DNA from 4 places in the Ensifer sp. GW101-20A05 genome. Region 3 is predicted to be linked to each of the others. Evidence: predicted binding sites of a transcription regulator. Region 3 holds the regulator's gene; each other region holds the start of a gene.
What was found. Region 3 encodes PhoB, which activates phosphate uptake and scavenging genes when phosphate is short. Its sites were predicted from a motif close to TGTCATNNANCTGTCAT; they were not measured.

Region 1: a site for PhoB is predicted at 2,867-2,883, ahead of AC070A_RS19655 (PhoX family protein). Genes of this name have one in related genera too.
Region 2: a site for PhoB is predicted at 4,596-4,612, ahead of phnC (phosphonate ABC transporter ATP-binding protein). Genes of this name have one in related genera too.
Region 4: a site for PhoB is predicted at 3,340-3,356, ahead of AC070A_RS09415 (DUF47 family protein). Genes of this name have one in related genera too.

What each region holds. Positions count from the first base shown of each region.
Region 1 is NZ_JBWKZT010000007.1:278,823-286,224, forward strand. Features, by position in the region: gene AC070A_RS19650 (DUF2339 domain-containing protein) at 1-2,663, opposite strand, end outside; gene AC070A_RS19655 (PhoX family protein) at 2,960-4,972, shown strand; gene AC070A_RS19660 (PaaI family thioesterase) at 5,150-5,659, opposite strand; gene recO (DNA repair protein RecO) at 5,676-6,422, opposite strand; gene AC070A_RS19670 (L,D-transpeptidase) at 6,638-7,381, shown strand.
Region 2 is NZ_JBWKZT010000009.1:156,243-163,644, forward strand. Features, by position in the region: gene phnE (phosphonate ABC transporter, permease protein PhnE) at 27-1,544, opposite strand; gene phnE (phosphonate ABC transporter, permease protein PhnE) at 1,554-2,516, opposite strand; gene phnD (phosphonate ABC transporter substrate-binding protein) at 2,698-3,603, opposite strand; gene phnC (phosphonate ABC transporter ATP-binding protein) at 3,690-4,532, opposite strand; gene AC070A_RS22040 (YciI family protein) at 4,795-5,172, opposite strand; gene AC070A_RS22045 (transporter substrate-binding domain-containing protein) at 5,596-6,423, shown strand; partial or broken gene AC070A_RS22050 (NAD(P)/FAD-dependent oxidoreductase) at 6,496-7,402, shown strand, end outside.
Region 3 is NZ_JBWKZT010000003.1:460,660-468,061, reverse strand. Features, by position in the region: gene argF (ornithine carbamoyltransferase) at 1-205, opposite strand, end outside; gene AC070A_RS11480 (aspartate aminotransferase family protein) at 306-1,505, opposite strand; gene AC070A_RS11475 (GcrA family cell cycle regulator) at 1,926-2,447, shown strand; gene phoB (phosphate regulon transcriptional regulator PhoB) at 2,516-3,199, opposite strand; gene phoU (phosphate signaling complex protein PhoU) at 3,458-4,171, opposite strand; gene pstB (phosphate ABC transporter ATP-binding protein PstB) at 4,214-5,029, opposite strand; gene pstA (phosphate ABC transporter permease PstA) at 5,043-6,365, opposite strand; gene pstC (phosphate ABC transporter permease subunit PstC) at 6,362-7,402, opposite strand, start outside.
Region 4 is NZ_JBWKZT010000003.1:49,988-57,389, forward strand. Features, by position in the region: gene AC070A_RS09395 (2-hydroxyacid dehydrogenase) at 1-540, shown strand, start outside; gene AC070A_RS09400 (GNAT family N-acetyltransferase) at 606-1,076, opposite strand; gene AC070A_RS09405 (molybdopterin-synthase adenylyltransferase MoeB) at 1,084-1,845, opposite strand; gene recF (DNA replication/repair protein RecF) at 1,948-3,072, opposite strand; gene AC070A_RS09415 (DUF47 family protein) at 3,380-4,024, shown strand; gene AC070A_RS09420 (inorganic phosphate transporter) at 4,024-5,028, shown strand; partial or broken gene AC070A_RS09425 (DUF3471 domain-containing protein) at 5,074-5,307, opposite strand; gene AC070A_RS09430 (serine hydrolase domain-containing protein) at 5,320-6,534, opposite strand; gene AC070A_RS09435 (LysR family transcriptional regulator) at 6,611-7,402, opposite strand, start outside.

The sequences.
Region 1 (7,402 bases), on a different contig from region 3:
AACACCTTCAGGACAGCGACGAAGACGAGAACGGCCGAAGCGATGCGAATGCTCTTGGCATGGAAACGCGAACCGAGCACGAGCAGCAACACGCCCAGCAGCAGCCAGACAACCGAATAGGTGTAGGTCTCCCCCTGCAGGAAACCCTTCCAATCCGCGATGTTTTCCCCCTGCCATGCACGGCGGACCGTGAGGCTCGCCCAGGCGAAGGCCAGCACAGCGCCGCTGACCGCAAGCGCCATGACATAGGGCAACGGCCGCTTGTCACGCGCATACCAGGCCAGCCCCGCATAGCCGAGCCCCGGTAGCAGATAGCCGATCAGCAGGAGATCGAAGAACGGGATATGACCGAGAAGCTCGCCGCTGAAGTAAGGGTTGAGGCCGAGGAGATGCGCCGAAAGCACCGACAACATCGAAAGTACGCCGAGGCCCATGCCGCCATAGCGGAAGACCGGGCTCGGCGACTTCATGTCGAGGCTCATGAAGATCGCCGAGGCGCCGATCGCCAGCAGCGTGTAGATCGACTGCTCGCCGAGCGTCGGCACAGCGCTGTCGAGCACACCGCCGTTCATCGCGTGACGCACGAGGATCGCGAGCGTCAAGAGCACGAAGAGACTGGCGAGCGCCTGCAGGAGGTTGCGTACCCGTGTGTTCGACCAGGATCTCAGGAAATAGGCGGAGCCGGCGAGGAGCGCGGCGGGAATGCCGTAGCCCGGCAGGAGCGCGTTGAAGACAGGCGTGGTGCCGAGATTGCCGGCACCGACGATCGTCGGCTCCCAGGCGATGCGCCCGAGAACGACCACAGCCGCAGCACCGGTCATCCAGGGCAGGATCGGCCAGGTGCGGATGCGTGTCGCGAGCGCATAGGCCGTCCCGAGCACGGCAATCGCAAGTGTGGTGACGAGCCCATCGGTCCAGGCATGAAAGGCAAGGACAAAGAACGCGAACGAACCGGCGACCAGCAATCCAGCCGCGATATCGCGCGCCTCCGCCTCGCCGCCGCGACGGTAAAGCCAGTCCGCCAGCGCGAGCAGCGCGGCTCCGGCGAAGAGCGAGAACAGGCCGTGCGGCAGATCGAAGGCATAGTTGCCGGTCATCAGGAACGACATCGCCGTCAGGGCGATCGGGACAACCGCGGCGATGCCGGCCCAAAGGGTCGAATAGTGCGGATGCGTGACGAGGCGGCGCGATAGCACGAAGCCGCCGAGCAACACGAACAGCGCCGCAAGCAGCATTGCCGTGATCATGGCGGTGCGGCCAGGCAGGACGATCGTCGGCAGAGCGTCGGCGAGCGAGGGATCGAGATAGGCGAGCACACCACTCAGCGCCGTCAGGCTCCAGACGCCGGCCACTGCCCCGACGGCCGAAAGCACGGCGGGATAGACCGCCGTCGCTCGCCAGGCTCCCAAGGCAGCGAGGACAGCAATGACAACGGCAAACTCCGTCACCGGATACGTCGCCGCGGAAACCGCCGGGCTGATCAGAAGGAGCGCAAGCACCGTGGCGGCGATGGCCGCGGAAATGGAGATTGCCGCATGCGGCGGGATAAACAACCGTTCCCACTGTCCGGCAACGGCGCCGCGCCGCTGCGCACCCTCAGGCACTTCGGGCGCGGGTGCAGCTTCCGTAGCACCTGGCCAGACGAGGCCGATGCCGACGATCATCACCAACAGCGCAAATGTGACCGGCAGCGGTTCGAATGGCGAGGCCGCAGTGATATAGGCAAGCCCCCAAAGCCCGATGCCGACGTTGGCAAGGGTCGGCACTACCGTCCAAGTCCGCAGCCGCGACGCGAGCAAAGTCGCAAGCCAGACTACCGAGAGGAAACCGAAGAGGACCCAGGGGCGCGGTTCGTCGCTCGAGACGAGTGCCGGGGTTGCGAGCGAGGCAAGCAGACCGAGGCCGGCGAGCGCCTGCCCATGCAGCAGCGACAGACCAACGGTCGCCAGCGAGATCGCGGCCAGCAGAACGAATGCCGCGCCCGTGCCGATATAGCCGTAGATGCCATAGGCGGCATAGGCGACACCGAACAGGGTGACGGCGCCGGCCGCCGTCAGGATGCCGGGGATCATCGCATTTTGGAACTCATTGGCGATGACAGGCACCGCGCGCCTGCGAATGACCTCCCCTGCCGCCATCAGCAAGAGACCGAACAGGGCGGCAAGCGTCAGGCGAACCGCCGGGCTCAGGAGGCCGGCATCAATCGAATACTTGACCATGAAGACGCCGCCGAGCGCGAGCGCAATGCCACCGACCCAGACCGCCCAACGCGCGCCGAGGCGGCTTTCCAGGCTTTCGGTCTGACGGGCCGCAGCCGGAACCGGCTGTGGCGTTTCGGTGCTGGCGGCAATGGTCTCGCCACCCTCGATGTCTTCCGCCGCGTTCTCCGCGTCGCCGAAGATCCGGGCACCCTCGCGCGCGCCGGCGGTCAGGCCGATCGCAGCCTCCTCGACCGTGTCCGGTTCCACCGGCAATTCGGGCGCGGCGGCGAGGTCTTCGGTCGTCGCTTCGGCCTGAACGCCTTCGCCCGATGAGGTCTTCAGCCTCGCGACCTCCGCCTTCAGCGCGGCGATTTCGGCCCCCAGCCGCTCGGCCGTCTTGCGACCGCCGGCAAAGGCGGAAAGAGCGAGGATAAAGGCAAGAAAAGCAAAGAGTTCGAACATGTATTCCCCTGACGGTCGCACCGGCGTGCTCGGCGCAACCATACAAACTTTTGTACGCTCGCCAAATCTCTACAGCGCCGCGCGTCTTATCAGACTCACAAAGGTCGCTGTAGCACTCAGCATTGCGGCATGTTTCCTTAAATCGGTGACGATTCAAGGAAACATGCAATAGACGGCCGAGCACTGTAATCTCTTCACGGAATTGTCGCAGAACTGTCACCGAGCAACTGATACAGGCGGATGAACACCGCTGTCTCGGCGCGGTGGTTTCCATCGTTCAACCAGGAGACCCGATCATGGACAAGCATCTCGGCCAGACGGAAGAGACCGAATTCAAGACGCTGACGGAACGCAGGGAAGAGCTGGAAGACATTGGCCACAACTGTTCCACCAACCCGACGATGGGCGACATCATCCATCGCCGTTTCTCGCGCCGCTCGTTCATCGGCGGCTCGCTCGCCGTTGCCGCGATTTCGACGACGGTCAGCCCACTGGCTCTCCTGACTGCCGAAGAAGCACGCGCCGAGGAAGGTTCGCGCTTCGACTTCACCGAGATCGAAGCCGGCGTCGACGAGAAGCACCATGTCGCCGAAGGTTATGATGCCGACATCCTGCTGCGCTGGGGCGACAAGATCTTCGCGGATAGCCCGGAGTTCGACCCGAAGAACCAGACGGCCGCCGCCCAGGAAAAGCTGTTCGGCTACAACAACGACTATGTCGGCTTCATTCCGCTTGAGGGCAGCGCCGACCATGGCCTCCTGGTCGTCAACCACGAATATACCAATGCCGAGCTGATGTTCCCGGCCTTCGCCAGCGTCGTGAAGGAAAAGGTGACGAAGGACGGCAAGGAAGTCGAGGAAGAGAAGGTCGTTCTCGGTGAGTACACCAAGAAACTGGTCGACATCGAAATGGCCGCCCATGGCGGCACGATCATCGAGATCCGCAAGGTCGACGGCAAGTGGCAGCCGGTTCTCGACGGCAAGAACAATCGCCGCATCACGGTCAACACCGAGATGCAGATCACCGGGCCGGCCGCCGGTCATGACCGCCTGAAGACGCCGTCCGACCCGACGGGAAAGAAGGTGTTCGGCACGATCAACAATTGCGCCGGCGGGGTCACCGCCTGGGGCACCTACATGATGGCCGAAGAAAACTTCAACGGCTATTTCGGCGGCGAGCTCGCCGAAGACCACCCGGAGTACAAGCAGCTCAAGCGCCTGGGCGCACCGGGCGGCCAGTACGAATGGGCCTCCTTCTACGACCGTTTCGACGTCTCCAAGGAACCGAACGAAGCCAATCGCTTCGGCTGGATCGTCGAGGTCGACGCGCTGGATCCGACCTCGGTACCGAAGAAGCGCACCGCACTCGGCCGCTACAAGCACGAAGGCTGTGAATCGATCGTCAACAAGGATGGGCGCGTCGTGCTCTATTCCGGCGACGACGAGCGTTACGACTATGTCTACAAGTTCGTGACCAAGGGCGCCTTCAACCCTGATGATCGCGCCGCCAACATGGACCTCTTCGACGAAGGCACGCTCTATGTCGCCAAGTTCGACGAGGACGGCACCGTCACCTGGATGCCGCTTACCCACGGCGAAGGCCCGCTGACCGAAGCCAACGGCTTCGCCTCGCAGGCGGACGTGCTGATCAACACCCGCTTCGCCGCCGACGCGCTCGGTGCCACCAAGATGGATCGCCCGGAGGACGTTCAGCCGAACCCGAAGACGGGCAAGGTCTACGTGATGCTGACCAACAACACCAAGCGCAAGGCAGAAGAAGTCGACGCCGCCAATCCGCGCGCCAAGAACGCTTTTGGCCACATCGTCGAGATCACCGAGACCGACGGCGACTTCGCGTCGCTCAAGAGCCGCTGGGACGTGCTGCTGAAGTGCGGCGATCCCGCCGTTGCCGAGGTTGGCGCCTCGTTCTCGACGGCGACCACCAAGAACGGCTGGTTTGGCATGCCCGACAACTGCGCCATCGACACCGACGGCCGCCTCTGGGTTTCGACCGACGGCAACAACCAGAAGGAAACTGGCCGCACCGACGGCATCTGGGCGATCGACACGGACGGCAATGCCCGCGGCACGTCGAAGCTCTTCTTCCGCGTGCCGGTTGGCGCTGAAATGTGCGGTCCCTGCTTCAACCCGACGTCGGACACCTTCTTCCTGGCCGTCCAGCACCCGGGCGACGCCGGTCTTGCCACTTTCGAGACGCCAGCAACCCGCTGGCCTGATTTTAGGGATGACATGCCGGTGCGCCCGGCCGTCGTCGCGGTGACCAAGCAGGGCGGCGGCCGTATCGGCTGACAAAAGCTGCGATCGCAAAGAAGAACGCCGCGCTACTGCGCGGCGTTTCTTGTTTCTGGAGTTTTATTTGACGCCGCAATTCCGGACGGAAAACCGCTTCGCACTTTTCCTGGAAATGTATTTGAAGCGACGCAATTCCGGACGGAAAACCGCTTCGCACTTTTCCTGTAATTGCTTTTAACGCCGCAGATTGTCGATCGGGAAGATCGCGCAGGTTTCGGTGCCGTGGGCCAGCAGCTTGCCGTTTCCATCGCGAAGCCAGGCTTCCGAAGTCGCGATCGTTCGGCCGCGATGCACGATGCGCCCCTCGCAGAAGACCTCGCCCATGCCAGGGAGCAATGGCCGGACGAGGTTGACCTTGAATTCGACTGTCGTATAGGCCTCGCCGGGTTTCACCGTGGTGAAAACTGCACAGCCGAGCGCCGAGTCCATGATCGTCGCCGTCCATCCGCCATGCACCGTGCCGAGCGGATTGAGATGTTCCTCGGTCGGAAATCCCTTGAAGACCACCCGGCCGTCTTCGACTTCGCTCAGTCCGAACTTCAGTGTCTTCGACATCGGCGGCGCCGGCAGCTCGCCGCTCAGCAAGTCCTGCATCGCCTTGAGACCGCCGTCGCGGGCGACGCGGTCGAGCGACAGCACGCCGATACCGGATACGGACATGCCGGGATAAAGTTCTTGATACATTGATAACTCCTGGGGATCAGGCGGCTGAGGATTGCGCTTTCAGCGCTTTGAGTGCCGCATGGACGAAGCCGTCGCGCGCGGAAGAAACGTCGAGGCCGCGCGGCTCATAGACATGGCGGTGGAGGAAGAAGGCGGTCAGGAGGAAAGCGGCGGCAAGGCTGTCGTGATCGGCAGCCCGGCGTGCTTCGGCGGAGAGGAATTCCGGCAATACCAGCATGCGGTCGGCATAACGTTCCCCGGCCGAGCGGCAAACCGCCCTGCCCGATTTCGGCGACACATAGACAAGCTCGGTGCGGGCGCCGGTTGCCACACATTCCGTCAGATCGAGCCCGAAGCCGAGATCGTTGAGAACCGCGAGCTCGAAGCGCACGAACAATTCTCCGGCATCGGCCGGATCGGCGAGATGATCGACGATGACAGTCAGCGCCTCGTAGAGATGCGGATGCGGGTCACGCTCAGGCAGCAGCCGCAGGAGTGCGCCGAGCGCCTGGATGCCATAGACCGAGGTTGCCGTTTCCATCAAACGCGCAGCGCGCAGTTCCACCGGCTCAATGCGGAATTCGCCCATATGCTCGTCAAGCCGCGCGCGCCAGGTGACTTCCACCGAATTTCCCGGCTGCAACACCGGCTGCATGATGCGCGAGCGGCCCGAGCGCACCATGCCGAGATGTCGGCCGTGGGCGGCGCTCATGACCTCCACGATGGCAGAGCTTTCGCCGTGCCGTCGTATGCCGAGAATAATAGCCTGATCGCTCCATTGCATGGATATGGCATACACCCGCGGTCGAAAGCGGATCAAGCGAAGTTGCGATAGCCAGCGTGACACGGCCGATTGTCGCCTTTCGGCCACACTCACTGGTTGCCTCATTTGCGACATGCTGTCGCCGCCTCGACGCCGTCTTTGACAATAGAACGGAAGAGCGGCAAAAGCCGTGCCTCCCGCCCAAAATGACAATCAGCAGGATAATAAATTTCATTATGTGTGTGTCCCGGAACAGCGCCGGCCGCCTGGCGCAGCTCTTCGCCCTTCTTTTCGCCACCTCGACGCTCGCCAGTTGCGTCACCACGTCGGGGCCGGCCAAACCGAAGGGACCGGATCCATACTATGTGGCGATGTACGGGCCGCTACCCAACGAAAAGTTCCCACTGGATGCGATCGACATCAGCAAGGTCGACAAGCGCTATCTGCGTCAGCAGGTCGCCTACCAGACGCACGAGCCGCCGGGCACGATCGTGATCGATACCCAGAACCGCTTCCTCTACCTGGTCCAGGATGGCGGTATGGCGATGCGCTACGGAATCGGCGTCGGCAAGGCGGGCCTGGAGTTCGAGGGCGAAGCGCGCATTGCGCGCAAGGCGGAATGGCCGCGCTGGACGCCGACACAGGACATGGTGGCACGCGAACCGGAGCGCTATGGCCCGCTTGCCGGCGGCATGGCGCCGGGCGTGCGCAACCCGCTCGGGCCGCGCGCGCTCTATCTCTTCCAGGGCAGCCGCGACACGCTGTTCCGCATCCACGGCACGACCGAGGCCTGGTCGATCGGCAAGGCCGTCTCGAGCGGCTGCATCCGTCTCTTCAACCCCGATATCATCGATCTCTACAGCCGTGTGCCGCTCAATTCGCGCGTCGTGGTCCTGCAGGCGGAACCGCCGGTGACCGAACCGGCCGGCGGCGTGTCGATGGCGAGCGTTTCGAACGGCGGCCTGCCGCCGGCCTACTGATACCTGCTTGACGGAATGCCG
Region 2 (7,402 bases), on a different contig from region 3:
GCGGACGCGCAAATGCTTGGCTGTCGTCAATGTGCCCTGCGACCCATCAGGCGTGAACGGCACGCGTTCGAGATGCTGTCGAAAATAAAGACAACCAGCAAGATCAGAAGCACCATGTAGGCGACATTTTCCCAATCGGAATTGGTGCGCATTGCTTCCCAGAGCTTGAGACCGATACCGCCCGCGCCGACGGCGCCGATGATCGTCGCCGAACGGGTGTTCGATTCCCAGAAATAAAGCGCCTGGCTCGCAAAGACCGGCAACACCTGCGGCAGCACGCCGAAGCGCTGTACGGCAAGCGGCGCAGCACCCACCGACTTGACGCCTTCGCGCTGCTTGTCGTCGATGTTTTCCAGCGCCTCGGAATAGAGCTTCCCGAGCGTGCCGGTGTCGGTGAAGAAGATCGCCGAGATACCGGCAAGCGGTCCGGGGCCGAAGGCGCGGGTAAAAAACAGCGCCCAGATAAACATGTCCACCGATCGCAGGAAGTCGAAGAAGCGCTTGACCAATTGGTTGGTCATGAAGCTCGGCGTAATGTTGCGCGCCGCGAGGAAGCAGAGCGGGAAGGCGATCAGCGATGCAAAGAGTGTGCCGACGAAGGCCATGACGACGGTCTGCAGGAGCTTCGTCCAGACATCCAGATGCTGCCACTCGGCGTTGTAGAGGATGTTGTTCCAGGCAAGCGAAAGGTTCGAGCGGGCCGGATCGATGCGCTCGCCGGATATGATGAGCGAGGCGACCTCGCCGTAGCTCTTGCCGAAGAAGGGCGAGTTGGTGTCGAAGAGGAAGTTCGCCCAGCCGAAGAAGCGATTGCGGATAGAAACCTCGTCACCTTCGACTTCGGCCCAGCCGGTGGCGCCGAATGCAAGCACGATCTTCTCGCCTGGACGCTTCTGCGTCGCCCAGGTGGGCAGCGTGCCCTGCGGCATCACCCTGTCGGCGCCATCGACGGCCATCACCAGGGTCTCGCCTCCATGGGTCGCCTTGACCAGGCTGTCGGCGATCTCGATCCTGGTTGAGCGGTCATAGGTCACGACGACTCGGGTCAGGACTTCTTCCGTGCGGGTTTCGACGCGGTTTTGAGCTTCGGCCGTGGTGGTGCCGCCGAGTGCTGAACCGGGCGTCATGAAGCTGAAGGACGAGCTTGCCTTCGGCTTTGCCGCCTGCGTCGTCGACGCCGGAATTTCCACGCGGCGCGTCACCGTCTCCTTGTCGAGTTCCACCCAATCCGGATCGGGATTGGGCCCGAGCGGCGAATTGCGCTGATAGTTGAGGCTCATTGTCCGGTCGGAGGCGATGTGGATCTCGGGCCGCACCTCGTAGGAGACCCAGTCGGCGAGATAAGTGCCGGCGATACCCCAGTTGGCGTTGCCAAGCACCTGACCGATCGAGAAGAACCACCAGCTGAAGATGAGATAGACGACAATGCCGCCGGCGATCGTTGCCGTGCGTACACGCTTGGAGGTCGAGGATTTCAGGAGCTCGGGATGGCGGGCCGCGATCGCGTCCATCTCCATCGGGCTCAGTCGTGTGGTCGTGGTCATAGCGCGCACCTACTGGGCAAGCTGGAAGGCCTGTTCGCCGACGAGGCGACGGCGAAGCCAGGCGGAAAACTGGTCGACGGCGAAAATGGTCGCGAACAGCAGGATGACGATCGCAAGCGTTTTCGCCTGGTGGCCCTGGCCGATCGAAAGGCGCAGCAGCTCGCCGATGCCGCCGCCACCAACGGCGCCGATGATGGTCGAGGCGCGCACGTTGATTTCGAGGCGCAGCAGGAAGTAGCTGGTGAAGTTGGGCAGCACCTGCGGCACCATGCCGAACCAGACGCGCTCGATCCAGTTGCCGCCCGCGGCACGCAGGCCCTCATCTGCTTTCATGTCGGCGTTTTCGACCACTTCGTAGAAGAGCTTGCCGAGCGCACCGACCGTGTGGATCGAGACCGCGGCGATCGCGGGAATGGGGCCGAGCGAGAGGATGGCAAGGAAGAAGCCGGCAATCACCACTTCCGGAAAGGCGCGCAGGATCTCCATGATCCGGCGAACGGTACCGCGGATCCACGGATTGGGCATCAGGTTGCGCGCTGCGAAGAAGCAGAGCACGAAACCGAGTGCCGTGCCGATGATCGTCGAGAAGATCGCGATGTTCACGGTCTCCAGCATCTTGTGCACGTATTCGGGGATATAGAAGCTGTCGGTCAGGTACAGCCGGCCGTCCGGGTAGTTGTATTTGAAGCTGCCGTCGTCATAGGGCGAGGGCAGGTCGAACATGGCACGGAAGATTTCCAGCCCGTCACGCGGTGCGAGATCGCCGACGAAGTCGAAGAAATGCGGCAGGCGATCGAAGAACTTGCCGGCGTTGGAATCGTTGGCGAACCAGAGCGAGCCCGAGAGCGCCAGGAAGAGGATGCCGAAGCCGAGCCAGGAGTAAAGCCGGCGGCGGGAACTCAGTTCCTGCCAATGGCGCTCGATGACGGCGCCGTTGTCGCTCAGATTCCGCGGGAGCAGGGAAGTTGCCATGACCGTTCCGGCTCGCGCCGGCCTCTATGGCATTTCAAGGAAAAGCACGAAGCGGCTTTCCGTCAGGAAATGCGTGAAAACAAAGCGGTAGGGTATGATTGAAGGGCTGGTGTCGAGCACCCCTTCAAACAGTGAAACGCTGGCCGTTTGGGCGGCCAGCGTTCCCGGAAGATGCGGTCTATCAGCCGCCGATCGTTGCCTTGCGGGCGTCGATGATCGGCTTGTAGAAATCGGAGTTGACTTCGGTGTAGCCGGTGAAGTCACCGCCCTGGATGGCCGAGAAGCAGGCAGCGTCGGTCTTCGGCAGGTCGACCATGAACTGCTTGAACTTCACCTTCATGTCGTCGTTCATCGAGGTGCGCACGACGATCGGGCCGTTCGGGATCAGCGGCGACTTCCAGAGCTCGACGAGGTCGTTCATGTCGAGGATGCCCTTGTCGACCATCTTCTTCAGGTTGCCCGAGGTGTAGCCGTCCTTGAATTCGCCGACGCCCGAGCCGAAGGTCGTGCCGGCATCGAAGGTGCCCTTGACGACTTCGAGAACGAGGTTTTCGTGACCGCCGCCGAAGCCGGTTTCACCGAAGAATTCCTTGACCGGCGCGCCGATCGCTTCCGGCAGGGTGACGAGCGGGACGAGGTAGCCCGAGGTCGAGTCCGGATCGGCGAAGCCGAGCTTCTTGCCCTTCAGGTCTTCGAGCTTGGTGATGCCGGAATCCTTGCGGGCAACCATGATCGAGTGGTAGCCGGTCGAACCGTCGGTCTGAACGGTCGTCAGGATCGGCTCGACGGCATCAGCCTTGGCGAGGTAGATCTTGGCATAGCCGGAAGCGCCGAGCTCGGCGTAGTCGAGCGTGCCACCGAGCAGGCCCTGGATAACGCCGTCATAGTCGGCAGCCGGGAACAGCGAGACCTTCTCGACGCCGATGGCAGCCGGCAGCTTGTCGACGAGGCACTGGAAGTTGCGCAGGCGGTCGGCTTCGTTTTCGCCGCCGAGAATGCCGATGCGGAATTCCTTGAGGTCTTCAGCCTGGGCGTGGCCGACGAGGGCGAGGAGCGCGACGGCGCCCAGAAGAGCTTTCTTCAGCATAAGGTTCTCCCGTGTGTCCGGCTTGACCGGATCCTATTCGGTTTCAAAGAGGTGCCCTTGACGCGGGCTTTCGATCCTGGCGGGCGTCAGATGCCGGCCAGTGCCAGCGGCTTGAGGCCGGTCGATGCCGTTTCTTCCTGCGGTTCGGCCGCCGGAATGTTGATGCTGGTGGAGGTCATCGACTCCTCGATGCCCGTGTCGGCGCCGTAGATCTCGGCAACCGCTGCCGCCGTCAGATCCTTGGGCTGGCCGTCGAAGACGACGCGGCCATGCGCCATGCCGATGATGCGTTCGCAATAGTTGCGCGCGGTATCGAGGGTGTGGAGATTGGTGATGACCGTGATGCCGTCGCGTTCGTTGATGTCGCGCAGTGCGTCCATGACGATCTTGGCGTTCAGCGGGTCGAGCGAGGCGATCGGCTCGTCGGCGAGCAGAACCTTCGGCTGTTGCATCAGCGCGCGGGCGATCGCGACGCGCTGCTGCTGGCCGCCGGAGAGCGTGCCTGCGGGCTGAAGTGCGGTCTGTTCGATGCCGAGGCGCTCGAGCGCGCCGATCGCCATGATGCGTTCTTCGCGGGTGAACATGTTGAGGATGCTGAGCACCGTCGAGCGGTGATTGAGGCGACCGAGCAAAACGTTGGTGAGTACGTCGAGGCGCGGCACCAGGTTGAACTGCTGAAAGATCATGGCACAGTCGCGCTGCCAGTTGCGCAGTGCAGCGCCGCGAAGTGACGACACTTCCGCGCTGTCATAGACGATCGAGCCTGAAGACAGGTCGACGAGGCGATTGATCATGCGCAGCAGCGTCGACTTGCCGGCACCCGAGCGGCCGATCACGCCGACCATCTGACCCTGCGGGATGTCGAAGGTAACCGAACTTACGGCTGTCTTCTTGCCGAACTGGCGGGTTACACTCTTCAACTGAAACATTTCTAGCAGGTCCTCTTTCGGGGAGACCGGTCATCGGTGTGACACCTGCCATATCGGCGCTTCATGAAAGCGAAATGTCAGTTTGTTGTAAGTTCTGTTACAGTTCACACCCGCGCGGGCTGGGTTAATCAAAAGTGAAGGACATCGCGCCGGTGGGTGCCCGATTGGCCACCTCCCGCACGATTGCAGCTTGAGATTCGGCTGGATCGAGGGCGGTCGCCTGATCGCGTCCTTGCACAGTACCGCCGTGCGATTCCTGGCTCTACGGTCCAGGCTCCAAGGTCGCCCCCGGAACATAGAGCGCGATCGGTCGGATCTCGTAGATCGCGGTGGGATTGCTGCGCCGCAGGTCGCGTGCCGCTGCGATTGCTGCGTCGAGCGTCGGAAAGTCCACGACGTAGAGGCCAAGGAGATGCTCTTTGGTTTCAGCGAAGGGGCCGTCCGTGACGATGCCTTCGCCCTTGCCCCTCAGCGTCACCGCTCCCTCAGCGGGGCCGAGCCGCGCGGCCGGTCCGAATGATTTCTGCTGAACGAAGCGATCATGCACCTGGAGTAGATCGGACATCAGGGCCGCATCCTCCTCCTCGCTCCAGGATTCGACGACGCCTGCCGTGTGATAAGCCAAGATCGCATAATACATGAACCGTCCTCCCGGACGTATTCCTGTCAGGTTTCGCCGATGGCTTCAATCGGTGTGGCGAGGTTCATGGGTTCAACGCTACACTCTAAATCAGCCTCAGGATGCTGCGACCCACGATAGGCCCGGGCGTCAGTCCGGGAACTGCGCCTTTGAGTTCGCGCGCCGGACTGCCGCGTTGTCCTGTACTTGTCCGAAGTCGGAGCCGGGGATGCCCCGGTGCCTCTTGCCGGTATGAAGGCGCTTCGGTGCAGGAGCGTGCTTAATTGGCTCATTCATCACGAAGACACATGGTCCCATCACTTCGTTTCATGGGGCGGATGCGCTTCCGCCCTTGACTCGTCTTTATCGATCTTTTCTAACTTATGTTGTCAGACATCTTACATAAACGGGAACCCATTGCTGACGTTCAAACAGGAGGAATGCGTGAGGAAACTGGTTCTACAGCTCGCCGTCGGCGCTGCCGCGCTGGCGCTTGCCACCGCCGCGCAGGCAGGCGAGACGCTCGACCGTGTCATGAGCAAGAAGGCCATGGTGGTCGCCACCAATAGCGGGTGGCCACCGCAGAGCTATCTCGACGACAGTAACCAGCTGGTCGGCTTCGACATCGATGTCTCCCGCGAGATCGGCAAGCGCCTTGGCGTCGAGGTCAGCTTCGAGACGCCGGACTGGGCGACCTTGACCGGCGGCCGCTGGCAGGGACGTTATGACGTCGGCGTCGGCTCCGTCACCCCCACCAAGGCACGCGCCCAGGTCATCGACTTTGCCGGCATCTATTACTACAGCCCCTATGTCTACGTGTTGCACAAGGACAGTGAGGCGAAGTCTGTCACCGACCTGAACGGCAAGGTCGTCGGCGTTGAAACGGCCACGACATCGGAAGATTTCATTCGCCGGCAGTTGGAAATCGACGCGCCGGGGCTTCCGCCGATCGAATACAAGCTGGAGCCGGGCGAAATCCGCACCTTTGCCGACTCCATGCTTCCCTTCGACGACCTGCGCCTCGGCAATGGCGTGCGCCTTGATGCGGTCATCGCGCCGGAACAGACCGCGCTGAACGCCATCAAGAACGGTTATCCGCTCAAGGTCCTTGACGGCGAGTACGCGTTCAAGGAGCCGCTCGTCGTGATCGCGGAAAAGACCGACCCCGAGTGGACGAAGAAGATCGGCGATCTCATCGACGAGATGAAGAAAGACGGCACGCTCGCGAGCTTTACCACCAAGTGGTACGGCAAGGACTACAGCGCCGACTGAGTTGGACAAGTCTGTGCGGCGGCAGTTCATGCCGCCCGCAACCCTTATTCGCTGTCTGCAGGGCGAGAGAACATGTCCTATCCCGATACCTACTACAAAAACACGATGGTCGACCGGAAGGTCAGACCAGTGCTTTCGGAAACCATCGAATGTGACACGGTCGTTGTCGGCGGTGGGCTTGCTGGTCTGACAACGGCGCTTCAGCTTGCACGCGCCGGGCAGTCGGTTGTGGTGCTCGAGGCCGAGAGTGTCGGCTTCGGGGCTTCCGGTCGAAATGGCGGCTTCGTCAGCCCCGGTTTTGCGACCGGTGGCGAGAATATTGCTCGACTGGCCGGTGCCGAAGGTGCACGGCAGATCCACCGCCTGTCGATCGAAGGCGTGGATTTCGTTCGGGATACGATCGCGGCGCTGAAGATCGAGAGCGCGCAAGCGCAGCCCGGCATCACCAGCGTGCTGCGCTACGACGACGACGGCAGTTTGAAGGCACATGCCGACGCGATGCGCCAAAACCACGGGTACGAATTGGAATACTTCGACACCGAGCACATTCGCGCGGTGCTGAAGTCGAAGCGCTATTTCCAGGGTCTGCGCGACCCCAAGGCCTTCCACATGCACCCGCTCAACTACCTTCGTGCGGTGGCAGAAGAGATCGAGCGGCTGGGTGGGCAGATCTACGAGGGCTCGGCGGCAACGGCGAGCACGCTCGATGGGGCCGAGAAGACGGTGTCGACCGCCCGCGGCCGCGTCAAGGCACGCCAGGTCGTCTTCACGACCGGTGGCTACACCGGCGCGCTCAACGGCTGCAGCGGGCGTTCCTGCCGATCGCCACCTATGTGATGCTGAGCGAAGAGGCGCCGGATCTGATCCGTTCGGCCATCGCCACCCGCGACGCGATCGGCGACAACCGCCGCGCCGGAGACTATTACCGGCTGGTGGATGGAGGCAAACGACTGCTTTGGGGCGGGCGGATCACCACGCG
Region 3 (7,402 bases):
CGAGCTGGCGCATGCCGACATCGAAGGACACACGGGTGCGGGTGGACGGCTTTTCGAAGATCATCGCCAGCATCTTGCCGGCGAGCGGCTTCTCGGCGGTTCCGGCCTTGGTCGTCGCCTTTCGGACGCGGGCATCATCGATGATCGTCCGAAGATCGGCGGCCGTCATGGCCGAAAGATCGAGAAAGTGTCTGGTGCCTGCCATCGTACTCGGTTCCTCAAAAAATCGAACCTATGTGCGCCACGCAGCGGCGTGAACGCACGAAGGTCATTCTACCATCCTGGGTCAGTCTTGGCCCTATCGGTCAGGCCGCAGCGTTACCACTTGCCTTCGTCACTGCTTCGGCGGCGCGCTCGATGCGTACGAGGCCCTCGCGTGCTTCCTCCGCCGTCACAGTCAACGGCGGCAGCAGGCGCAACACGTTGTCGCCGGCCGGCACGGCCAGGAGCTTCTCGGCGCGGATCTCCTTCAGGAGATCGGCCGAGGGGCCCTTCACCTTGATGCCCAGCATCAGGCCATCGCCGCGGATATCCTCGATGACATCGGGATAGCGATCCTTCAGCGAAGCAAGGCCCTGGCGGAAGACGAGCGCGACGTCGCGCACATGGGCGAGGAAGCCATCAGCGAGGATGACGTCGAGCACGGCGTTGCCGACGGCCATCGCCAGCGGATTGCCGCCATAGGTCGAGCCATGCGTGCCCGCCACCATGCCGGCGGCCGCCTCTTCCGTCGCCAGGCAAGCGCCGAGCGGGAAGCCGCCACCGATACCCTTGGCAACGGCCATGATATCCGGGCGGATGCCCGTCCACTCATGGGCAAAAAGCTTGCCGGTGCGGCCGACGCCGGTCTGAACCTCGTCGAGGATCAGGAGCAGGCCGAATTCGTCGCAGAGGGCGCGCAGTTCCTGCATGAATTCCTTGGTCGCGGGACGGATGCCGCCCTCGCCCTGGATCGGCTCGATCAGGATCGCGGCGGTCTCCTCGGTGATCGCATTCTTGACGGCCGCGATGTCGCCGAACGGAACCTGGTAGAACCCTGGGGCCTTTGGCCCGAAACCTTCAATGTACTTTTGCTGACCACCGGCGGCGATCGTCGCGATCGTGCGACCGTGGAACGCGCCCTCGAAGGTGATGATGTGAAACTTCTCCGGCTGGCCTTTGGCGAAGTGGTACCGCCGCGCCGTCTTGATCGCGCATTCCAGCGCTTCCGCACCGGAATTGGTGAAGAAGACCCGATCGGCAAAGGTGACGGCCGCCAAGCGGCGTCCAAGACTTTCCTGACCGGGAACTTCGTAAAGGTTGGAAAGGTGCCAGACCTTCTCGGCCTGCGCCTTCAGCGCCTCGACGAGATGCGGATGCGCGTGGCCGAGCGAGTTCACGGCAACGCCGGCGGCGAAGTCGAGATAGCGCGAGCCGTCTTCGGCGATCAGCCAGACGCCCTCTCCTCGCTCGAAACGCAACGGCGCGCGCATGTAGGTATCGTAAAGCGGCGTGGTTGCAGTCATGCGAGGCTCTCCTTACTCCAGTCGGCATCGGTCCCGCTGCTTCATGCGGCCCGATAAAAATCAAAAATGCCGCCTTTCGGCGGCGCAGGCACTATTCCTATTTCGCGCCGCAATGTCAATAAAACCAAGCCTTGCAGTGCAACAGAGAAGCCCGTTTCCCGGCGGCGAAAAAATCGCCCGGAAGGGCTTGCAAAAATGCAACGCCAGCCGAGCAAGTTGGGGAAAACTACGAAATCGATTCGGCGTGAATCCCGGGACTCTTGCCACGGAGTCCGACGGTCAGTACGTTAACATTCAATTACTAGACGCATGCGGCGGACCTAGTCACCAAAAGAGTTATCGCGTTTGCAACCTCGGGATTCAACCGGGGTGCGGTGAGGGATTCTGCCATCCCCAACGCTGAGAACGGAGAGTGCAGAAATGAACTGGACTGACGAGCGGGTGGAGAAACTGAAGAAGCTTTGGTCCGAGGGCCTGAGCGCAAGCCAGATCGCGGCACAGCTCGGCGGCGTCAGCCGTAACGCTGTCATCGGCAAGGTTCATCGCCTGAGCCTTCCAGGCCGTGCCAAAGCCGGCGGCAGCACCACTGCGGCGGCCCGCCCGAAGCGGCCGACCTCGGCGCCGCGCGCTCCGAACTACGCCTCGCGCGTTTCGACCCGCACCGTTGCCCGTCCGTCCGGCGCCACCGTTCTCAAGGAAGAGATCGAAGTCGATCTCGTTGCCGAGCAGGATTTCAGCATCCAGACCGACGTGGTCGTGCCGATGTCGCGCCGCCTCGAGCTAACCCAGCTCACGGAACGCACCTGCAAGTGGCCGATCGGCGACCCGCTGAAGGAAGAGTTCCACTTCTGCGGCAACGATTCCCCGGAAGCTTCGCCCTATTGCAGCTTTCATGCGCGGCTTGCCTACCAGCCGTCCGCCGAGCGCCGTCGGATGCGCTAAGGATCCGCACAGGACCAAAACGAAAGGGGCCGATCGGCCCCTTTTTTATTGACTTCTGTTTGCCCTTCTCAGCTTTCGAGCGAGTAGCCGGCGCCGCGCACGGTGCGGATGACATCAGGCATGGTCGAGAAGTTCAGCGCCTTGCGCAGGCGGCCGACATGCACGTCGACGGTCCGCTCGTCGACATAGATGTCGTGGCCCCAGACGCCGTCCAGCAACTGCGAGCGCGAGAAGACACGGCCCGGAGAGGACATCAGGAACTCCAGCAGGCGGAACTCTGTCGGCCCCAGGCGAACTTCGCGGCTGCGGCGATGGACGCGATGGGTTTCCCGGTCGAGCTCGATGTCGCCGCAGCGCAGCAGCGTCGAGAGAACTTCGGGCTTCGCCCGGCGGAGCATCGCCTTGACGCGGGCCATCAGCTCCGGCGTGGAGAAGGGCTTGACCACATAGTCGTCGGCACCGGTCGCCAGACCGCGAACGCGCTCGCTTTCCTCGCCGCGCGCCGTCAGCATGATAATCGGCAGCCGCTCCGTCTCCGGGCGCTGGCGCAACCTACGGCAAAGCTCGATGCCGGAGACGCCAGGCAACATCCAGTCGAGGATCAGAAGGTCGGGCAGGCGTTCCTGTAGCCGGATCTCCGCCTCGTCACCCCTGAGGATCGTATCGACGTCGAAGCCTTCAGCTTCCAGATTGTAACGCAGCAGGACGCTCAGCGCCTCTTCGTCTTCGACCACGGCGATTTTTGGCAACATCAGGTAACGTCTCCTTACCGCGAGCGCCGCGCGGGTCCAGCGGACCGGCCGGCACTCAGACACTCTAAATCTGGAGCACATCCGCCGTTTTCAAAGGCGGGGCGAAAACCGCATGCTTCAGATACAGGAATTCGGGGCCGCGACCGAAGCCGCGACCGGATGATATTCATGGGGCATGCATTGCGAACGGCGCGTTTAACGCCAGAGCGGGATGAGGAAAAGTGTATGCGGTTGTCCCCCGCATCCCGCTCCAACCTTCTAGTCGTTGACCGAGCCCAACGTCGACGTGTTGTCATCCTTCGGGCGCTCGCCCTCCGGCTGGGCACCCGTCGCCATGTAATAGATCGTCTCGGCGATGTTGGTCGCGTGGTCGCCGATACGCTCGATGTTCTTGGCACAGAACAGAAGATGCGTGCAGGGCGTGATGTTGCGCGGATCTTCCATCATGTAGGTGAGCAACTCGCGGAACAGCGAGGTGTAGATCGCGTCGATCTCCTCGTCGCGCTCACGAATGCTGTTGGCCTTTTCCGGCGAACGCGACGCATAGACGTCGAGCACTTCCTTGAGCTGCACCAGAGCGAGCTCGGCGAGGTGCTCGAGACCGCGGGCGAGCTTGCGCGGGATGCCCGAACCGGCAACCGCGATCACGCGTTTGGCAGTGTTCTTGCCGAGGTCGCCGACACGCTCCAGGTCGGAGGCGATGCGGATCGACCCCATGATCTCGCGAAGGTCGGCGGCGACCGGCTGGCGCTTGGCGATCGTGACGATCGCCTTCTCGCCGATCTGACGCTCGGCATCATCGAGAACAGTGTCGTCCGAGATTACCTTTTGCGCCAGCGCCAGGTCGGAATTGACCAGAGCGCGGACGGATTCGGCGACCATCTGCTCGGCGAGACCGCCCATTTCCGAGATGCGGCGCGTCAGGTACTTCAGTTCTTCGTCATAGGCGGACATGATATGCATGGACATGATCGTCGATCCTTACGGGAGTGACTGTTGCAGCCGTGATTGGCCTCAGCCGAAGCGGCCCATGATGTAATCCTGGGTGCGCTGGTCATCCGGATTGGTGAACATCTTGTCGGTGTCGTTCTCCTCGACGAGATTGCCGAGGTGGAACATGGCGGTGCGCTGCGACACGCGGGCGGCCTGCTGCATCGAGTGGGTCACGATGACGATCGTGAAGTTCGTGCGCAGTTCATGGATGAGTTCCTCGACCTTGGCGGTCGCGATCGGGTCGAGTGCCGAGCAGGGCTCGTCCATGAGGATGACTTCCGGGCTGACGGCAACAGCGCGTGCGATGCAAAGGCGCTGCTGCTGACCACCGGAGAGGCCGGTGCCCGGCTCCTGCAGGCGGTCCTTCACCTCGTTCCACAAACCTGCCTTCTGCAGGCTGGTTTCGACGACCTCGTCAAAATCCGCCTTGGTGCGGGCAAGCCCGTGGATGCGCGGACCGTAGGCGACGTTGTCGTAGATCGACTTCGGGAACGGGTTCGGCTTCTGGAACACCATGCCGACGCGGGCGCGCAGCTCGACCACGTCAATGGTCGGGTCGTAGATGTCGTCCTCATCGAGCGTGATCTTGCCGGTGACGCGGCAGTTCTCGATGGTGTCGTTCATGCGGTTCAGCGTGCGCAGGAAGGTCGACTTGCCGCAGCCCGACGGACCGATCAGCGCCGTTACCGTGTTCTCGCGGATGTTGAGGTTGACGTCGAAAAGCGCCCGCTTCTCGCCGTAGTAGACCGACACATCCTTGCCGATCATCTTGAAGGGAACCGTGTTCATTTTCTGATCCAAGGCTTTCTCGACCGCTGCTTCTGACATGATGTTCATAGTAATTACCTCACTACCAACGGCGCTCAAAGCGACGTCGCAACAGAATGGCGCCAAGGTTCATGACGACGAGGAAGATGAGAAGAATGATGATCGCGCCGGAGGTGCGCTCGACGAAGGCGCGTTCCGCCTCGTTGGCCCACATGTAGATCTGCACCGGCAGCGCTGTCGACGGCTCCATCGGCGAACCGGGATAGTCGACGACGAAGGCGACCATGCCGATCAACAGCAACGGCGCGGTTTCGCCAAGCGCGTGGGCCAGGCCGATGATCGTACCGGTCAGAATGCCCGGCATGGCCAGCGGCAGAACGTGGTGGAAGATGGTCTGCATCTTCGAGGCACCGAGACCGAGCGCCGCCGAGCGGATGGACGGCGGGACCGCCTTCAAGGCCGCGCGGGTGGCGATGATGATCGTCGGCAGGGTCATCAGCGTCAGCACGAAACCGCCGACGACCGCTGCCGAACGCGGCATGCCGGCAAAGTTGATGAAGACGGCGAGACCCAACAAACCGTAGACGATCGACGGAACGGCCGCGAGGTTGTTGATGTTGACCTCGATCAGGTCGGTGAGCCGGTTCTTCGGAGCGAACTCTTCGAGATAGATCGAGGCGGCAACGCCGATCGGCAACGACAGCACGAGCACGATCAGCATCATGTAGAACGAGCCAAGGGCGGCAACGCCGACGCCCGCCGCTTCAGGACGGCTGGAGGCGCCGAAGGTGAAGATGCCGGTGTTGAAGCTCTTCTTCAGGACGCCGGCGCTTGCGAGCTCGTTCATCCAGGTGACCTGCTGGTCCTTGACCTTGCGCTTGCTCTCTTCGACCTTGAGGTCGATCTGGCCCTTGTTGGCGGAGTCGATGTTGGCTTCGGCCAACAGCGTGACCGGAATGGTCTTGCCGACGATGGACGGATCCGCCACGACCATGTCGCGCAAGAGCGTACGGGAGCTCGCAGAAACCATGTCGGTCGCCTGCTTGACCAGCGGCCGTTTGGTCGCATCGATGCCGAGCTGCTTGACGAGCGCATCACGCACCAGCAGCGGATAGTTGGCGGTCATCAGTACCTTGCTGTCGGTCGTGCGTTCGCCGTTGGGGTCGATGACCTTTTCGGTGAATTCGATCGGCAGCGTGATCGTCGTCTGCTGGAACGCGGTGTAGCCGTTGGAAATGACGGTCCACAGCAGCAGCGCCAGGAAGAAGAGACCGGTGCTGATTGCCGCAATGCCGTAGGCGCGGAACCGGCGCTCGGCGGCATAGCGACGCTTGATGCCGATATCGCGCTTTGCGGATTCAGGACGGGCGGAGATCCGGACGGTCGGGGAAGCGATGTCGGTCATTCGTACTGTTCCCGGTATTTGCGCACGATGTAGAGCGCGTAAATGTTGAGGCCGAGCGTGATGACAAAGAGCGTGATGCCCAGCGCGAAGGCCACCAGCGTCTGCGGCGAGGTGAACTCGAGGTCGCCCGTCAACTGGTTGACGATCTTCACGGTCACCGTCGTCATCGGCTCGAAGGGATTGATCTGCATGCGGGCCGCGACACCGGCTGCCAGCACGACGATCATCGTCTCGCCGACGGCACGCGATGCGGTCAGAAGCAGCGCGCCGACAATGCCGGGAAGTGCTGCCGGGAGAATAACCTTCTTGACCGTTTCCGAGCGGGTGGCACCGAGACCGAGCGAGCCGTCACGCAATGCGCGCGGCACCTGGGTGATGATGTCGTCCGAGAGCGACGACACGAACGGGATCAGCATGATGCCCATGACGATGCCTGCGGTGACCACGCTCTGCGCCTGGATGAAGTTCTGGTAATTGCCGGTGGCAAGGCCGTTCAGCTGCGCCGAGATATCACGCAGGAACGGACCAACGGTCACGAGAGCGAAGAAACCGTAGACGATGGTCGGGATGCCGGCGAGCACTTCGAGCAGCGGCTTTGCGGTCGAACGCAAGCGCGGGCTTGCATACTCCGCCATGTAGATGGCTGCGAAGAGGCCGATCGGCACCGCAAAGAGCATCGCGACGAAGGCGATGTAGAGCGTGCCGGTGAGAAGCGGGACCAGGCCGAACTGACCGGAGGCGCCACCGCTGCCGGCAGCAGCGAAGCGCGGATCCCAGACCGTGCCGAAGAAGAATTCGAACGGCGAGACCATGGTGAAGAAGCGGCCGGCTTCCGACAGCATCGAGGCGACGATGCCGACCGTCGTCAGGATGGCGATGGAAGACGCGACGATCAGCGAGCCGAGAATGACCCGCTCGACCTGGTTGCGTGCACGGAAGCGGGTCGCGATGTTGCGGATGGCGTAGATGCCGCCGGCAATCGCGATCAACAGTACGGCCGCGGTCATCAGCCAGCGGTTGGCGGCGGCCATCGCGTT
Region 4 (7,402 bases), 410 kb from region 3:
ATCGGCATCGTCGGCATGGGCCGGATCGGCACCGCGGTCGCACGCCGCGCCAAGGCCTTCGGCCTTTCGATCCACTATCACAACCGTCACCGGGTGAACGCGGAAACCGAAGAGATGCTGGAGGCGACCTACTGGGACAGCCTCGACCAGATGCTGGCCCGCGTCGATATTGTTTCGGTCAACTGCCCGTCGACGCCGGCGACCTATCACCTGCTCTCGGCCCGCCGCCTGGCGCTGATGCGGCCTGACAGCTATATCGTCAACACAGCCCGCGGCGGCATCATCGACGAGACGGCGCTGATCAAGTCGCTGCGCGAAGGCAAGATCGCCGGTGCCGGCCTCGACGTTTTCGAGAACGAGCCGGCGGTCAATCCGAAGCTGATCAAGCTTGCCGGCGAAGGCAAGGTCGTGCTCCTGCCACACATGAGTTCGGCGACGCTCGAGGGCCGCATCGATATGGGCGACAAGGTGGTCATCAACATCCGCACCTTCTTCGACGGCCATCGCCCGCCGGACCGCGTGCTTCCGGGCCGCGACTGATCGCGGAGCGCCGCACGGTCCTGCCGTGCGGCTGTCCGTCCGGCCTGCTCAAGGTTAGAAGCTAGCTAGAGTGTCTTGCGCATCTCGATCGCCGTCGGCCGGGTAAAGCCGGGGTGGCACATCGTACCGGTTTCGACGAAGCCCCAGGCGGCGAACGCCCGGTGGTTTTCGGTGAGTTCGATGCGGGTGAGTAGCCGCAACGCCGAAAGGCCGAGCGCTCGCGCTGTCGCCTCCGCTTCCGCGAGCAGCAACCGGCCGATACCCTTTCCCTGTGTCTGTGGGGCAACCGCGAGCTTGCCGATGTAGAGGCAATCGGCTTCAGGCTTGCAAAAGATGCAGCCGACAAGCCGCTCGCCGTCGCTGACGCCAAAGGCGATCTCGTCGGCACTCTTCTGCCGGAGCGATTCGACGGTGAGTACGTGCGCCGAGGAGGGCGGGTCGACCCGTCCGTCCATGTAGGAGAAGGCGCCAAGGATCAGCTTCAGCAGCTCCTCGTGCCGGTCGAAACTTTCACTGATGCGAAAGATCTGCACCATGATCGGCCTACGCTCTGCGATGGTAACGGATGGTGTTGAACTGCGCCGTCAGCGCGTCATACATCAACAGCCGACCGACCAGCGGTTCGCCGAAACCGGCGATCACCTTGATTGCCTCCATCGCCTGGAGCGTGCCGATGACGCCGGTCAGGGCGCCGACGATGCCCGCTTCGGCACAGGAGGGCACGACGCCGGCCGGCGGCGGTTCCGGGAAAAGATCGCGATAGGAGGGGTTCGGCCGCCCATCGCTGCCTGCCTTGTACGGCATCAGCACCGTCAGCGATCCGTCGAAGCGGCCGACGGCGCCGGTTACAAGCGGAATGCCGACCGCGGCTGCCGTATCGGCTGCGAGATAGCGCGTGTCGAAATTGTCCGAGCCGTCGATCACCAGGTGATATTGCCGGAACAGCGCCTCGGCATTGTCGGGGTTAAGCCGCAGCCTGTGTTCGTCGACGCTGACATGCGGGTTGAGTGAACCGATCGCTTCGGCTGCTCGCTCGACCTTGGCGCGATCGATGTCCTCGGTGCGGTGAATGATCTGCCGCTGCAGGTTCGAGAGTGCAACGATGTCGTCGTCGACGACGCCGATCCGGCCGATGCCAGCGGCCGCGAGATAGACGAGCACCGGGGCGCCGAGCCCGCCGGCGCCGATCACCAGCACACGTGCCGCTTTGAGTTTTTGCTGCCCCGCGCCGCCGATTTCCGGCAGCACGATATGGCGGGCGTAGCGGGCGATCTCCGATTGGTCGAGCTTGTTCTCACCGGTCATGCAACATCCTCCTCATCCCGCTCGGCCGGGTGGCCGATCGATTCTCAAGCGAGAGCGGATGCGGGCGGAAAACCGCACACACTTTTCCCCATCCGCTCTTGCTTATCCCGTAACGCTCCCGTGCGAAACGGTCAGGAAGCGGCCGCGATCGCCAAGTGCGTCGAACATCGCCTGGTCCGTTCCCGTCATGAAGGCCTGGCCGCCGAGGCCATCGACGAGGTCGAACAGCGCCGCACGCCGGTTGACGTCGAGATGCGCGGCGATCTCGTCGAGCAACATGATCGGCGCGTGGCCAGTCATGTCGCCGACGAGGCGCGCATGCGCCAGCACCAGTCCGACGAGCAGCGCTTTCTGCTCGCCGGTCGAGCAGCGTGCGGCTTCCATGTCCTTGTCCCGATGACGCACCAGCAGGTCGCTTCGGTGCGGCCCATCGAGCGTCCGGCCCGCCGCTGCGTCGCGCGGCCGCCCGTCGCGCAACATTGTCAGATATTGCTCTTCGAGATCATAGGCCGGGCGATGGCCCTCGTCGTCGAGAAAGCCGGACAGCGCCAGGCGGGCGGACGGAAAAACGCTGTCATCGACGTTCCGCTCGACGAGCGCGGTCAAGAGGCCGAGCATCTCCTGCCTTGCCAGCGCCATGGAAACCCCGAGACCGGCCATCTCTCGCTCAATTGCGGTCAGCCAGGACGGATCCGGGCGAAACTCGCTGAGCAGCCGGTTTCGGCTGCGCATCGCCCGATCGAATTCGCTGGCGCGTCGGCCATGCTCAGGATCGAGCGAAAGCACCAGCCGATCGAGGAAGCGCCGCCGGTCGGCCGAAGGCCCGGTGAAGAGCCCGTCCATCGATGGCGTCAGCCAGAGAACGCGCAGGTGATCCGTCAGTTCGTCGACGGTTGATGCCGGAGTTCCGTTGAGCCGCAGCCGCCGGGATTGGCCCTCGGTTACCCCGGCGGTGCCGGTGCCGATTTCGACCGGCCCCTCCATGCCCTCGACCTCCGCAAAGACGGAAAACCCGTCGCTCGCGCCGACGCGGGTGACGTCGGCGTAAGCCGCGCGCCTCAAGCCTCGTCCTGGCGAGAGGAAGGAAACCGCTTCCATCAAATTGGTCTTGCCGGCGCCGTTCTCTCCCGTCAGCACCACATGGCGCTGGTCGAGCTCCAGCGAGAGAGCCGCATAGTTGCGGAACTCCGTGAGCTTCAAGCGGTTGAGAAAGACCTTGTGGGGCATGGGCAAACCGGATTCGACGTTGGGCGCCAGCTACAGCGCCGCGCGTCATATCAGACGCGCAAAGGTCGCTGTAGCACTTTGAATTGCTGCATGTCTTCGTCCTTAAATCGAGGTCGATTTAAGGAGACATGCAGTAGGACGAAAGCGTTGGCCAAGGCAAGACGAAATGGCCAGCGCGTCGATATCGCCTGGGATAGGTCGATATCGGCAGGGGATAGGCGACAAACCCCTTGAATCAGGTGCTTTTCTTGAGCGCCTCGGTCAAATATGACAGTTTCATGACAATCCACGGATGGATATATTTGTAATGCTGGCTTGGTTCCGCAAACTGCTTCCCCGCGAAGATCGCTTCTTCGACCTTTTCGCAAAACACGCGCTCACCGTTGTCGGTGCCGCCGAAGCGCTCGACAGGCTGCTTGCCGGTGGCGACGACATGGAGAAACAGTGCGACCGGATCGTCGCGCTTGAGGATGAAGCGGATCATATTACTGGCGAAGTGCTCCTGGCGGTGCGCCGGTCCTTCATCACGCCCTTCGACCGCGGCGACATCAAGGACCTGATCCAGTCGATGGACGATGCCATCGACATGATGCACAAGACGGTCAAGACGATCCGGCTCTACGAGCAGAAGACATTCGATCCGGGCATGCGCGAGATGGCGACGATCATCGTCCAGGCCGCGCATCTGATCGGCGAGGCCATTCCGTTGCTCGACCGTATCGGCGCCAATCACAATCGCCTTATCGCCATCGCCGAGGAAGTTACCCGCATCGAGGGGCGTGCCGACGAATTGCACGACCTCGGCCTCAAGGATCTCTTCCGCCGTCACGGCGCCAGCAACCCGATGGCCTATATCATCGGCAGTGAGATCTATGGCGAGCTCGAAAAGGTGATCGATCGCTTCGAGGACGTCGCCAATGAAATCAGCGGCATCGTGATCGAGAACGTCTGATGGATGCGACGCTCGCCTTTCCGTTGCTCGTCGGGCTGATCGGCATCGCGCTGTTCTTCGACTTCCTGAACGGTTTGCACGACGCTGCCAACTCGATCGCGACAATCGTCTCGACGCGGGTGCTGAGACCGCAATACGCGGTCATCTGGGCAGCCTTTTTCAACTTCATCGCCTTCCTGTTCTTTGGCCTGCATGTGGCCGAGACGCTCGGCAAGGGCATCATCGATCCCGGCATCGTCACGCCGCTGGTGATCTTTTCGGCCCTCATGGGGGCGATCGTCTGGAACATCGTCACCTGGCTCTTCGGCATTCCGTCGAGTTCGTCGCATGCGCTGATCGGCGGCCTCGTCGGTGCCGGCCTTGCCAGCACCGGCTTTAGTTCCATCGTCTGGACCGGTCTTCTCAAGACCGTCGGCGCCATCTTCATGTCGCCGGCGATAGGCTTCTTCCTGGCCTTGCTCCTGGTGTTGATCGTCTCCTGGATTTTCGTGCGGCAGACGCCCTTTGCCGTCGACCGCACCTTCCGCGTGATGCAGTTCGTTTCCGCGTCGCTCTATTCGCTCGGCCACGGCGGCAATGACGCGCAGAAGACCATGGGCATCATTGCCGTTCTGCTCTTCTCGCAGGGCTATCTCGGTTCGGAGTTCTACGTGCCCTTCTGGGTGGTCATAACCTGCCAGGCGGCAATCGCGCTCGGCACGCTGTTCGGCGGCTGGCGCATCGTGCACACCATGGGCTCGAAGATTACCAGGCTCAATCCTATGCAGGGCTTCTGCGCCGAAACCGGCGGGGCGATCACGCTCTTTGCCGCCACCTGGCTCGGCATTCCCGTCTCGACGACGCACACCATCACCGGTGCGATCATCGGCGTCGGTGCGGCGCGGCGCGTCTCGGCGGTCCGCTGGGGGCTTGCCGGCAATATCGTGATTGCCTGGTTCATCACCATGCCGGCCGCGGCGGCGATTTCGGCGCTCGCCTATTTCCTGATCGATCTGATCTTCTGATCGAAGCGAACAGCGTCTCCCGCTTCAATCGGTGGGAGACGTGCATCATTTCTCGATCCGAGGCGCGGGGCTGTCCCGCCCGCCCTGATGCAAGGTCAGGCTCCCGGCGCGGGTGCCGGTTACGGTGAAGCTGATCTGCGCATCGATAAGCTTCGCAAAGAAACGGTGTTCGGCCTCCGGAAAGATTTCGATCCGATCCTGTCCCGTTGCCTGGGCAAACAGCCGATCTCCATCGCGAAAGATCGTCAGCTCGAAGCTGGGGGCCAGCCGATAGGTGCCGACATAGGCGTCCTAGCTCGTCGGATCGACGGTTATCGCAGTGCGCCTGGCATTTGCCGGCGCAAGCGGAGCGTTGCGGTTGAGCAGGTGTTGGCCGATATCGTCCACGCCGACCTCGGTCGACGCATTGGAGAGGGCGACGACGCCGATACCGGTCGACGGTCGGTAGCCGACGAAGGACCGATAGCCGCCGGTCCCGCCATTGTGCCAGATAATCTGCTCGTCGCCCTTGCCCGAGATCACCCAGCCGAGTGCCTGCTGGTCGTCTCCCCCGTTGCCGAGCGGCTGCCGGGTCGCAAGTAGCATGGTGAAGGCCGGCGCCAGCGGCGATGACGTTTTCCCCATGGCCGCCTCCAGGAATATCAGAAGATCGTTCGTCGTGGAGCGCAGCGCGCCGGCTCCTTGCAGCGCGTTGAGATCCCAGTCTCTCACCGGCTCCAGCGCCGCATTGTGGCCCGTCGCCCGCCTTTCGGCCCAGCCGGGCTGCGACGAGATCGCCGTGTCCTTCATGTCGAGAGGCGCTGTGATGCGGCTGATGACGAGCTCTTCGTAGGAAAGGCCGGCCTTCAAGGCGAGCGCGTGGCCGAGAAGCCCGGCGCCGAGATTGGAGTACTCGTGCTCGACGCCAGGGCGCCGCAGCGGCTTGTGATGGGACAGGAAGGCATAAAGCTTTGCAGTGCCGTAGTCCGCATACGGATTGCTTGTGTCTGTCGGGTCCAGATTGGTGGGTAGCCGCGGCAGACCGGACATGTGCGTCGCCAGGTCCTTCAGCGTGATCGGCTCCTCCTTGTCGTCCGGCATCGCCACACCTGGCGGAAACAACGCGGAGACGGGCGTGTCGAGGCGCAGCGTGCCTTTTTCAATCGCGTCCGCGAGCAACAGCGCGGTGAAGACTTTGGTGACCGAGCCGATCTCGAACACGGTCCGTCCATCGACCGGGCGCGGGTCACCTTTGGCCGGATGGCCATGCGCGACGATGCGTCGTCCATTGGCATCGATGATTCCGACGACAATGCCGACCGACTGCTGCTGCTTGTCGATTCGATCGGTCAGAATATTCAGGATTTCGGCATCGGTCGGAGCCGCGGAAAGGTTGTCCGCATGGGCGGCGGCGCCAAGCGTCATGGCGACGATCCAGTTCAGAAAGAAGGTCCGCATGATGAGAAGATAGGAAACCAATCTTTGGTTGCGATGGGTGCGAAGCGCATGCCAGCCGATTTCGATCAAGCTTCTGTCGAGACTCGATCGGCAATCGGCGAGATACCGTCGCCGACAGCGATTACGCCGGGGTTGCGGAAACGCTTCACGGATCCCAATAGGGCGGATCGCCAAAAGCTTCCTTCAGATGTTGGGCGATGGCTCGGAGCTTGGCGGAGACGCGTCGTCCTTCCGGATGCGCCATGTAGATGAATTCGGGCTCCGGACGCAGCCCGACATCGATCTCACGCAATTGCCCTTTGCGCACCGCGGGGCCGGCGATGAAGGCGGGCAACAGCGCGATGCCGAGCCCGGCGACGGCGGCGTCGTGCATCATGTCGCCATTGTTCATGCCGAGGGCCAGGCGCGCCCTGACGATCGTTGCACCGGAAGGTCCCTCGAACCGCCAATCGGCCGCACCGCGATTGGTGTAGAAGACGCCGCGATGGCCTTCGAGCTCGGCAAGCGACGCCGGCGTGCCGTGTCGTTCAAGATAATCGGGCGAGGCGACGAGCAGGCGCCGGCTTCTGGCAAGTTTCCAAACCATCAGGCGGGAATCTGCGATCACGCCGTGGCGGACAATCGCGTCGTAGCCTTCCGAGGCCGCATCGACCCGCCGGTCGTCGAGGTCGAGCGTCAGTTCGATTTCCGGATGGCGCGCCAGGAACGGATAGAGCGCCGGACCGAGATGCCGGCGGCCAAAGCTGACGGGCGCGGCGATCCGAAGCGGCCCCGTCAGCTGTCCGCGCCGCTCGGCAAGGTCGCTCGCGGCCGCCTGCACCTCGCTGACGATCCTGACGGCGCGCTCGCGGAAGGCGATGCCGTCCTCGGTGAGCGTCAGCTTGCGCGTCGTGCGATGGAGGAGCGTGGCGTTGAGCCCGCGCTCCAGTTCCGCCAC